DNA from 3 places in the Streptomyces sp. NPDC014764 genome. Region 3 is predicted to be linked to each of the others. Evidence: riboswitches for the same ligand, from Rfam matches in the RefSeq annotation. Region 3 holds a riboswitch; each other region holds the start of a gene.
The links. Region 3 has a riboswitch for cyclic di-AMP ahead of ACF1AG_RS18630 (peptidoglycan DD-metalloendopeptidase family protein). Riboswitches for the same ligand answer to the same signal wherever they lie in the genome.

Region 1: another riboswitch for cyclic di-AMP. It lies ahead of ACF1AG_RS30110 (M23 family metallopeptidase); the one in region 3 lies ahead of ACF1AG_RS18630 (peptidoglycan DD-metalloendopeptidase family protein).
Region 2: another riboswitch for cyclic di-AMP. It lies ahead of ACF1AG_RS11460 (NlpC/P60 family protein); the one in region 3 lies ahead of ACF1AG_RS18630 (peptidoglycan DD-metalloendopeptidase family protein).

Annotation. Positions count from the first base shown of each region.
Region 1 is NZ_JBIBXY010000019.1:95,741-99,001, reverse strand. It holds gene ACF1AG_RS30115 (PrsW family intramembrane metalloprotease) at 1-747, shown strand, start outside; gene ACF1AG_RS30110 (M23 family metallopeptidase) at 853-1,872, opposite strand; cyclic di-AMP (ydaO/yuaA leader) riboswitch at 1,885-2,042, opposite strand; tRNA gene ACF1AG_RS30105 (tRNA-Met) at 2,370-2,443, opposite strand; gene ACF1AG_RS30100 (dihydrofolate reductase family protein) at 2,508-3,261, opposite strand, start outside.
Region 2 is NZ_JBIBXY010000003.1:595,956-599,216, reverse strand. It holds gene ACF1AG_RS11465 (hypothetical protein) at 86-439, shown strand; gene ACF1AG_RS11460 (NlpC/P60 family protein) at 542-1,708, opposite strand; cyclic di-AMP (ydaO/yuaA leader) riboswitch at 1,716-1,883, opposite strand; gene pcrA (DNA helicase PcrA) at 2,126-3,261, shown strand, end outside.
Region 3 is NZ_JBIBXY010000006.1:460,406-463,666, forward strand. It holds gene ACF1AG_RS18625 (SGNH/GDSL hydrolase family protein) at 1-134, opposite strand, end outside; gene ACF1AG_RS18630 (peptidoglycan DD-metalloendopeptidase family protein) at 373-1,299, opposite strand; cyclic di-AMP (ydaO/yuaA leader) riboswitch at 1,304-1,468, opposite strand; gene ACF1AG_RS18635 (tyrosine-protein phosphatase) at 1,989-2,786, shown strand; gene ACF1AG_RS18640 (DUF6126 family protein) at 2,802-2,930, opposite strand; gene ACF1AG_RS18645 (XRE family transcriptional regulator) at 2,927-3,261, opposite strand, start outside.

The sequences.
Region 1 (3,261 bases), on a different contig from region 3:
CTCACCGGCGGCAGCGGCATCGCCTCGGTCACCGCGGCGACCTTCTTCGTGCGTATCGTCATGTCGCCCTTCGCGCATCCCCTGTTCACCGTGCTCACCGGCATCGGGTTCGGCGCGGCCGCGCTGGCCGCCGACCGCCAGCGGGTGCGGCGCGTCCTCCTGCCCCTCGCCGGGCTGCTCCTCGCCATGGGCATGCACGCCCTGTGGAACGGCTCCGCCACGCTCGGCCAGTTCGGCTTCATCGCGGTGTACGGGGCGTTCATGATGCCGACCTTCGGGCTGCTGACCTGGCTGGTGGTGTGGACACGGCAGCGGGAGCTGCGGACCGTGCGCGCGGAGCTGCCCGCGTACGCGGTGGCGGGCTGGCTGCGCCCGTCGGAGCCGTTCGCGCTGGGCTCGATGCGGGCCCGGCGCCTCGCCCGGAAGTTCGCCCGCGAGCACGGCGGCAGACCGGCCGCGCGGGCGGTCGCCCAGTACGAGGCGTACGCGACGCAGCTGGCGTTCCTGCGCCACCGGGGCCGTGCGGGGAAGGCGGGGGCGGACTTCGTGACGCGGGAGCGGGAGCTGCTCCTGGAGCTGTGGCACCGGCGCGCGGCGGCCCGTCCGGCGCTGGAGCACGCGGCCCGGCTCACGGCGCCCCGGCTGCCGTACGGCGCGGGTTGGGCGTACGGGCCCGTCCCGGCGGTGTGGCCGCCGCAGGGGCAGCCGACGTATCCGGCGTACGGGGAGAACCCCTACCGGCGCTGAAAAGGCCTCGGACATGCGGAACCGGCAGCCCTGACGTCGGGGGGTCGTCGTCGGGGCTGCCGGCGTTCACGGCGTCGGAGGCCGGGAGCCGGCCTCCGTGGTGGCTCAGATGCTGAGGCCCTTGCCGGCCAGCCAGGCGGCCGGGTCGACACTGCCGGAGCCGGTGTGAACCTCGAGGTGGAGGTGGGCGCCGGTCACGTTGCCGGTCGCGCCGACACGGCCGATCACGTCGCCGGTGGCGACCTTCTGGCCGACGCTGACGTTGATCGACGACTGGTGGGCGTACCAGACCTCGGTGCCGTCGTCGAGCGTGAGCACGGTCTTGTAGCCGTACGAGCCGTCCCAGCCGGCGGAGGTGATCGTGCCGGTGTGGACCGCCTTGATCAGGGTGCCGGTGGGCGCGGCGAAGTCGAGGCCGGTGTGGTAGCCGGAGGACCAGTAGGCGCCCGCCTGACCGAAGGTCGAGGTGATGGTGTACGAGGAGGTCGGGAGCGCGTACTGCTTGGCCAGCTCGGCGAGGCGCTCGGCCTCGGCCTTCTTCGCGGCCTCCTCCTCCGCCTTCTTCTTGGCGGCCTCGGCCTTCTCCTTGGCCTCCTTCTCGGCCTTGGCGGCGGCCTCGGCGGCCTCCTTCTCGGCGGCGGCGAGGGCGGCGGCCTGCGCCTTGCTCTGCGCCTGGCCCTGCTGCTGCTCGACCTGGGCCATGATGCGGGCGCGCAGCGCCTCACCGGCGTCGGCGCCCTCCTCGGCGCCGGTGTCGGCGGCGGCCATCCTGCCGATGTCGCTGAGGGGGGTGCTGGATCCCTTGGGCGTTTCCTCGTCGGAGATGAGGGAACCCACGTTGGGAAGGTCGGGCATGGAGATGGAGACGGGCGGCTTGCCGGTCTGGGCGCTGGCCATGCCGCCGGCGCCGACAGCGGCTATGACGCCGACGCCGAGGACGGTGGAGCTGCGGGCGAGTCCGCCTCCGCGCTGCTTGGCGACGCGGTGCCGGCCACGCACGGGCCGCACGGACTCCGCGGTGGGGTTCCACTCCTCGAAGGGGCCCTCTTCGACGCCGGGGGCGCCGTACGCGAAGGTGTCGTTCGGCTTGAACGGGGCCTCGGGGGCAGGCGGGTTGGACGCCACGTGGGCGCGCTCCTTTCCTTCCGTCTTCGCCTACCGGGTTAGCTGACGGGTTCGGAGCGGGAAGGTCTCCTACGCGCGTATACGAACCGTGTTTCCACGGCGGTATCCGCCCGATTCACCCCATGGTGGTGGTTCCCCGGTTCCCTTGCGGGATTCGGCGCATGCGCACGGAGCCGACTTCTGTGACGGCTGGGACGACCGCGCTGCGTTATCGAACGTTAATAGACGCGGGGGCCGGATTCCAAGCCGTTCCTCTTGATCGTTAACGGTTTTCGCGTGGACTTAAGCGCCACGAGCGGGCGAAAACGGGCGAGTTGACCGCGCCTCGGACGACCGGCCGAACCTGACGGTTCGTCAGTTGTTATGCGCTGCGACGCCGTTCGCTCACTGTGCGTGAAAGGCGGGGTGGAGGGCGCGTGAAGAGGAGGGCGACGAGCACCGCCATGGAGAAACACCGAGGGCCGGAACCCTTTCGGATTCCGGCCCTCGGCCTTCAGTAGCGGGGACAGGATTTGAACCTGCGACCTCTGGGTTATGAGCCCAGCGAGCTACCGAGCTGCTCCACCCCGCGTCGGTAAACACGAGTGTACGGCATCCACGGGGTCCGGTGCACATCGCTTCCCCGGCGGGCGCGATCAGCCGCCCAGCAGGTGCGCGTTCGGCGCCTTCGCACGCTGCTCGAACTCCGGCAGCACCAGCACCGTGGCGCCCCCGTCCGCCAGTACGGCGCTGCCGTCGGCGTCCGTCACGAAGGTGTCCGGCTCCCGCCAGGCCGTAACCACCCGGCGCACCCCCGCGTCCAGGATCAGCCGCGCGCAGGGCGCAGGACGGGACGCGCGGCGGGCGCACGGCTCCAGGCTGGAGTAGACGGTGGCGCCGGCCAGCCGCGGGTCGGTGGGGTCGGCCTTGGCGAGCGCGGCCTCCTCCGCGTGCACCACCGGGTCGTCACCCTCCCGGGAGTGGCCCCGCGCCAGCTCGGTGCCGTCGGCGGCGACCACGACCGCACCGACGCTGAACGCGGTCCCGGAGGGCGGACACTGTCCGGCCAGGTCGCAGGCGAGGGCGAGCCAGTGGCGGTCGGCGGCGGACGGCAGCGCGCCGGTGCCCGGCGCGGTGGGCTCGTAGCGCATCAGGACGACGTCGCCGACGGGGCGGGTCTCGACAAGGCGCAGCCGGCCGCCCTGGTAGGGACCGGGGCCGAACAGGCGGGGGGCGTCCGGGTCGCCGACGAACAACGGGGCGAGGACGAGTTGGAGCTCGTCGGCGAGGCCCTCGGTCATCAGCTGGGTGTGGATCTGCCCGCCGCCCTCCACCATCAGCCGCCGTACCCCGCGCACGTCGTGCAGGTGCTCCAGCAGCCGCCGCCAGTCCAGCACGTCGCCGAGCGGC
Region 2 (3,261 bases), on a different contig from region 3:
CTCAGGGTGATGACCGATGTGGTGAAGGCGGGAAAGGTGAGGGCGGCGGAATGCTATGGGACGCCCCTGGCTAGGCTCCGGCCTCATGGACGTACTCCTCCACATCTTCGTCGGTCTGCACATCATCGGCATCGCGTCGCTGCTCGGCGGCTTCCTCACCCAGATGAAGGCGATGGGCGCGGGCACCGCCCGCTTCGTCCCCGCGATGCTGCACGGAGCGCTGACGATGCTGGTCACCGGCGTCGCCCTCGTAGGCCTCAACGAGGCCCAGGACCACTCCGTCGACCACATCAAGATCGGCGTGAAGCTGGCGCTGCTGATCGTGATCCTCGGCCTGGTCTACGTGAAGCGGGACGAGGAGAAGGTGGACAAGGGCGTCTTCGGCCTTGTCGGCCTGCTGACCGTGGCGAACATCTTCATCGCGGTCCTCTGGACCTGAGCCCGCGCCCCGGGGCGCCGGGCACCGCCGCCGACACGGAACCGCCGACCGAGCCGTCACCGGCCCGGTCGGCGGTTCCGTTTCCGTCTGTCCGGGAGGCCGTCAGGCCGGGCGGACGATGCTGTGGATCGCGGAGTCGCCGTCGTAGTAGATCGACTCCTCGCGGACGTACGTGCCCGGCTTCGGAGCGTGGATCATCATGCCGTTTCCGATGTAGATGCCCACGTGGGTGACGTCGTCGTAGAAGAAGACCAGGTCGCCGGGCCGGGCCTGGGACACCGGGACGGTGGTGCCCGCGTTCACCTGGTCGTAGGTGGTGCGCGGAAGGGAGACGCCGGCTGCCTTCCAGGCGGCCTGGGTCAGCCCCGAGCAGTCGTAGGAGCCGGGGCCGGTCGCGCCCCAGACGTACGGCTTGCCGATCTGCGCGCGGGCGAAGGCGAGGGCCTTCTCCGCCTTGGTGCCGTACGACGAGTCGGCCGGCGGGGTCCCGGTCGAGCCGGTGGACCCGGAGCCCTCCGAGGTGCCGCCTCCCTGCTGCGCGGCTTCCTCGCGGGCCTGCTCCTGCTCCGCCTGCTGACGGGCCAGCTCCGCGGCCTTGCGGGCGGCCTCCTCCTGCTTGCGCTTCTCGATCGCGGCGAGCCGAGCCTTCTCCTCGGCGGTCAGCTTCGACAGCAGTCCGCGCGCGTCGGCGAGCTTCTTCTGGACGGTTGCCTTGGCCGTCTTCAGGTCGCCCTGCGTCTCGGTGAGCGTGCGGAGACTCTCGGTGGCCTCCTGCCGCTTCTTCATCGTCTCGGTCTGCTGGGTGACGTAGTCGTCCACCGCCGCCTTCTGGCGGCCGGTCATCCGGTCCAGCACCTGACGCTGGTCGAAGATGTCCTGCGGGGTCTCCGCGAGCAGGAACGTCGCGGTGTCCGGCATGCCGGCACCGGTGCGGTACTGGGCGGCGGCGTAGGAGCCCAGTTCCGAGCGCGCCTCGTTCAGCTTCTGTGTGCGCTTCGCCACGTCGTCGAGGAGGGTGTCGACGCGCTTGCGCTGCTTGGTGGTCTTCTCCTTGGCCGCGTTGTACTTCTCGGTCGCCGACTCGGCCTGGCGGTAGAGGTCGCCGACCTTCTTCTCGACCTCCTCCAGGCTGGGCCGGTCCTCGCCCGGCGAGGCGTCGGCGGTCTGGGAGAGCAGGGCCACGGAGGTGAGCGCGGCCGTGGCGAGGGCCGGGGTGCGTATGCCTGCCACGCGCGGGCCCGGGGTGCGCGACTTGCGGTGCGACGCCAAGGGAGGCGACTCCTTCCAGTGCTCCGCCTACCGGGTTAGCTGTCGGGTTCGGGCGGGTGTGTGGAAGGGTTGCCCTACGGCCGCTCCGAAGAGTGGGCCGATTCACCCCAAGTCTCGGTGGGTCCCCGGCTCCGGCTGCCACGGTGGACAGTGACGGACTCGGCGGAGGCCGCGCGGCCCGGCGAGGTTCGCCGGCGGGGGACGAGCGGCCCGGACCGCACGGTAGCCAACTGGTGTGGCCCTTGTGAAGGTTGATGGGTGATATGCCCGATACATTTTCGTGACCTTCCGGTGGGTGTCACGCACGGTGAGGCGGCGACCGTGGAGGGTGCCCGCCGTGGCGCCTCCGGGAGAGGCCGGGGGATGTTTCCGGGGCGGCCCCGGGTTGTCGGTGGAGCGCCCTAGACTCGGAGAGCGATGAGCAGCCTCTTTGACGACAGCTTCCTGGCGGACCTCCAGGCCCAGCGCGGCCCGGCGGACGAGCCCCCGCCGCCGCCCGAGGACGAGCACGCCCCGGAGCCCCTGCCGGACGATCTGTTCGGCGGGAAGTTCGACGTGCCCCCGGAGCGGGACTCCTACTACCGGGACGGCGCCCCGCGCCCGGTGATCGACTCCGCCGCGCTGCTGGAGGGGTTGAACGACAACCAGCGCGCCGCGGTCGTGCACTCCGGCTCCCCGCTGCTCATCGTCGCGGGAGCCGGGTCCGGCAAGACTCGCGTGCTCACCCACCGCATCGCCCACCTGCTCGCCGAGCGGGACGTCCACCCCGGCCAGATCCTCGCGATCACCTTCACCAACAAGGCCGCGGGCGAGATGAAGGAGCGCGTCGAGCAGCTCGTCGGGCCCCGGGCGAACGCGATGTGGGTCATGACCTTCCACAGCGCGTGCGTCCGCATCCTGCGCCGGGAGTCCAAGAAGCTCGGCTTCACGTCGTCCTTCTCGATCTACGACGCCGCCGACTCCAAGCGTCTGATGGCCCTGGTCTGCCGCGACCTGGACCTCGACCCCAAGCGCTTCCCGCCGAAGTCCTTCAGCGCCAAGATCAGCAACCTGAAGAACGAGCTGATCGACGAGGAGGACTTCGCCGCCCAGGCGACCGACGGATTCGAGAAGACCCTCGCCCAGGCCTACGCGCTCTACCAGTCCCGGCTGCGCGAGGCGAACGCCCTGGACTTCGACGACCTGATCATGACGACGGTCAACCTGCTCCGCGCCTTCCCCGACGTCGCCGAGCACTACCGCCGCCGCTTCCGGCACGTCCTGGTCGACGAGTACCAGGACACCAACCACGCCCAGTACGCCCTGGTGCGCGAGCTGGTCGGAGGCGCCTCCGAGCACCCCGTCGACGTCCCGCCGGAGGCCGAGGTGCCGCCCGCCGAGCTGTGCGTGGTGGGCGACGCCGACCAGTCCATCTACGCCTTCCGCGGCGCGACGATCCGCAACATCCTCCAGTTCGAGGAGGACTACCCGGACGCGACGACCATCCTGCTGGAGCAGAACTACCGCTCCACCCAGACGATCCTCTCCGCCGCCAACGCCGTCATCGAGCGCAA
Region 3 (3,261 bases):
AAGTCGCCCTCGGGCCTGCGGTCCGCGAGCAGAACGGCGAGCCGGTCGGCCCAGCCGACGAACGCCCCGTCGGGGCCGGGGTCGCCGACGCCCTCGGTGAAGCTGTCCCCCACCGCCACGTACGACCCGATCACTGTTGCCTTGTCACTCTTCGAATCGTCTGCCACAGCCGGACATGATTCACCTTCGGATGTGACCTACGCGACCGTAGGCGGGGGTTGACGCGCGGTGAGATAAGCCACTTCAAGGTTTGGCCAAGCCAGGAATAGGTACGGTCCCGCGCCTGGCGCGGGCCCCGGACACACCGAAGGCCGGCCCCGTGGATCGGGGTCGGCCTTAGGCGCGCGTGTCAGGAAGGGGTGCCGCGAGGGGTCAGAGGGAGACGCCCTTGCCGCGGAGGTACGAGATCGGGTCCACGTCCGAGCCGTAGTCCGGGCTGGTGCGGATCTCGAAGTGCAGGTGCGGGCCGGTCACGTTGCCGGTCGCACCGGAGAGACCGACCTGCTGGCCGGCGCTCACCGTCTGGCCGGCGGAGACGGACAGCGAGGACAGGTGGGCGTACTGGGCGTAGTGGCCGTCGTTCAGCTGGATGACGACCTGGTTGCCGTACGCGCCGCCCCAGCCGGCGGAGACGACGGTGCCGGCGCCGACGGCCTTCAGGGAGGTGCCGGTCGGGACGCTGAAGTCGACACCGGTGTGGTAGCCGCTGGACCACATGCCGCCGGCCACCTTGTAGGCGGTGCCGATGCCGCCGCCGGGCACCGGGGAGGTGAAGCCGGAGGCGGGGGCGGTCTGCGTGGACGCCTCGTTGGAGGAGGACTCCTCGGCGGCCTTCTGCGCGGGCTTCTCGGCCGGCTTCTCGGCCTTGGGCGCGGCGGGCTTGGCGGCCTGCGGCGAAGTGGACTGCTGCGGGGCGCTCTTGGCGGCGGCCTTGCCGTCGATGGAGAGCTTCAGACCCGGGTGGATGAGCGACGGGTCGTCACCGACGGCCTCGCGGTTGTCCGCGTAGAGCTGCTTCCAGCCACCGTCGACGTGCTCGGCCTCGGCGATCTTGGCGAGGTAGTCGCCGGCCTTCACGGTGTACGTGCGGGCTTCGTCGCCCTTTTCGGCCTTGGCCTGCTGGCCGGTGACGGACAGCGACCGGACCGACGTCTCGGGGGCGGACTGCGGGGTCGCGGCGTGCGCGCCGGTGGCGCCGAGGAACGGCAGGGCGAGAGCGGCGCCACCGGTTCCGGCGACGGCGATGGAGCGGGTGAAGAGCTGGGCCTTGGTACGGCGGTGCTTACCCTTCGCGGGCATGACGAATTCCTCTCCGGCGCCTACGAGGTGAGCTGTCGGGTGCGGACTGGAGATGTCCGGCCGCGTTGCTGCGCGGCTTAACCCCAAGCCTGTTTCCGGGGCCCGGAACAGGCAGTTGTACCTGTGGGTCCCCCGCTCCTGCCGTACGTCGGGTCAGTGTGTGCGGGCTCCGGGCGGCGGCAGGATTAGGCGTCCGTCCGGATCGGTTGGGAACGTAAGCGACCTCGACGCGGCGAAACAAGCGCGGGTTCCCGCGAACCCGCTTTTTCCGTGATCGAAAGGGGGAAAAGACGTCACCGTGCGTCGATCTCTCGAGTGACCCGCCGGTGAAATCCCTTGTCACGGAGGGGAATTACGTGAGCATGGCGACAGCACACGGTCACCGGTATGACGATGCTCACGCACTCCCCCCTCAATTCCCCTTCGATCAGGGCACGTTAACCATAAATACTCTATTCGGACACATCACCCTATTGACTATGAAGTCGAACGGGGCGCCCGGTGCAATCGCGACATCTTGATCTTGGCGAGCCGGGTCCGGGACCTTCCCCTCACGGGCAAACAGAAAGCGACATATTCCAACGCCGTCAGGGCGGCCGACAACTCATTGCCCCTGACAGCCATGTCGTATCGTCGAGTGGTGCCCGTCGACGAGCCGCGGCGACGGCGCGGAGTGGGAGGAGCCGTCCGTGACGCAGGAGATCCCGTCGACCGAGCCCCAGCTGACCGGGGTGCGCAACTTCCGCGATGTGGGCGGGCTGCCCACGGTGGACGGCCGTCGGGTGCGGCACGGGGTGCTGTTCCGCAGCGGTCACCTCGCCCACGCCACCGCGGAGGACGCCGCCTTCCTGGCCTCGCTCGGCCTGCACACCGTGTTCGACTTCCGCAACGCGGCCGACCAGAAGCTGGAGGGCCCGGACGTCGCGCTGCCGGGCGTGCGCAACGTCAACCTGCCGCTGAGCGACCCGGCCGACGGCGCGGAGTTCTGGAAGATGGTGCGCGACGGCGACCTGGACCAGCTGCGCGCGATCCTCGCCGGCGGCCAGGGCGCCGACCGCATGATCACCTCGTACCGCATGATCATCAAGGAGCGCACCGCCGAGCACTCCCAGGTGCTGCGCGCGCTGGCCGAGGACAGCGTCCCCGCGCTGATGCACTGCGCGGCCGGCAAGGACCGCGCGGGCCTCTCGGTGGCGGTGACCCTGCTCGCCGTGGGTGTGGAGCGCGACGCGATCGTCGAGGACTACCTGAAGTCCAACGCCAAGCACCGCCGCTACAAGGTACGGCGCAGCGGCAGCTCCCCCGACGCCTACTCCCCCGAGGTCATGGAGCTGCTCAGCCCGCTCTTCGACGCGCGCGAGGAGTATCTGACGGCCGCCTTCGACACGGTCGGGGAGACCTGGGGCGGCGTGGACGCCTACCTGGAGCAGGGGCTCGGGCTCACCCCGGCCCACCGGGAGCGGCTGCGCGAGCGCCTGCTCGACTGACGTCCGCCTCGGCCGCTACTTCTTCGGCGCGATCTCGAAGAGGAAGTAGATGAAGGCCGCGAAGAGGTGCCCGACCACCACGTAGACGAAGAGCCTCACCCAGAGGGCCCGCGGGAACTTCTCCTCCATGTCTTTGCCGGTCACGGTGTCTCTCCATGGGTCGGGCCCAGGCACAGGGCGGCCGTGGGACTCTGCAGCAGGGTGTGCACGAACAGCAGCTCGACCCCGTCGGGGTCCTGCGCGGCGATGCGGTGCGGGGTGAGCGAGTCGAAGTGGGCGCTGTCGCCCGGGGACAGCCGGTGGAGGGTGTCCCCGAGGCGCAGCCGCAGCCGCCCCTTGAGGACGTACAGCCACTCCTCGCCGGGGTGGACGCGCACGATGTCGCCCTGGGAGCCGTGCGGCACGTGCACCCGCAGCGCCTGCATGCCGCGCCCGGCGGCCCCGGCCTGCCAGTACGTCCAGCCGCCGGCCGCCG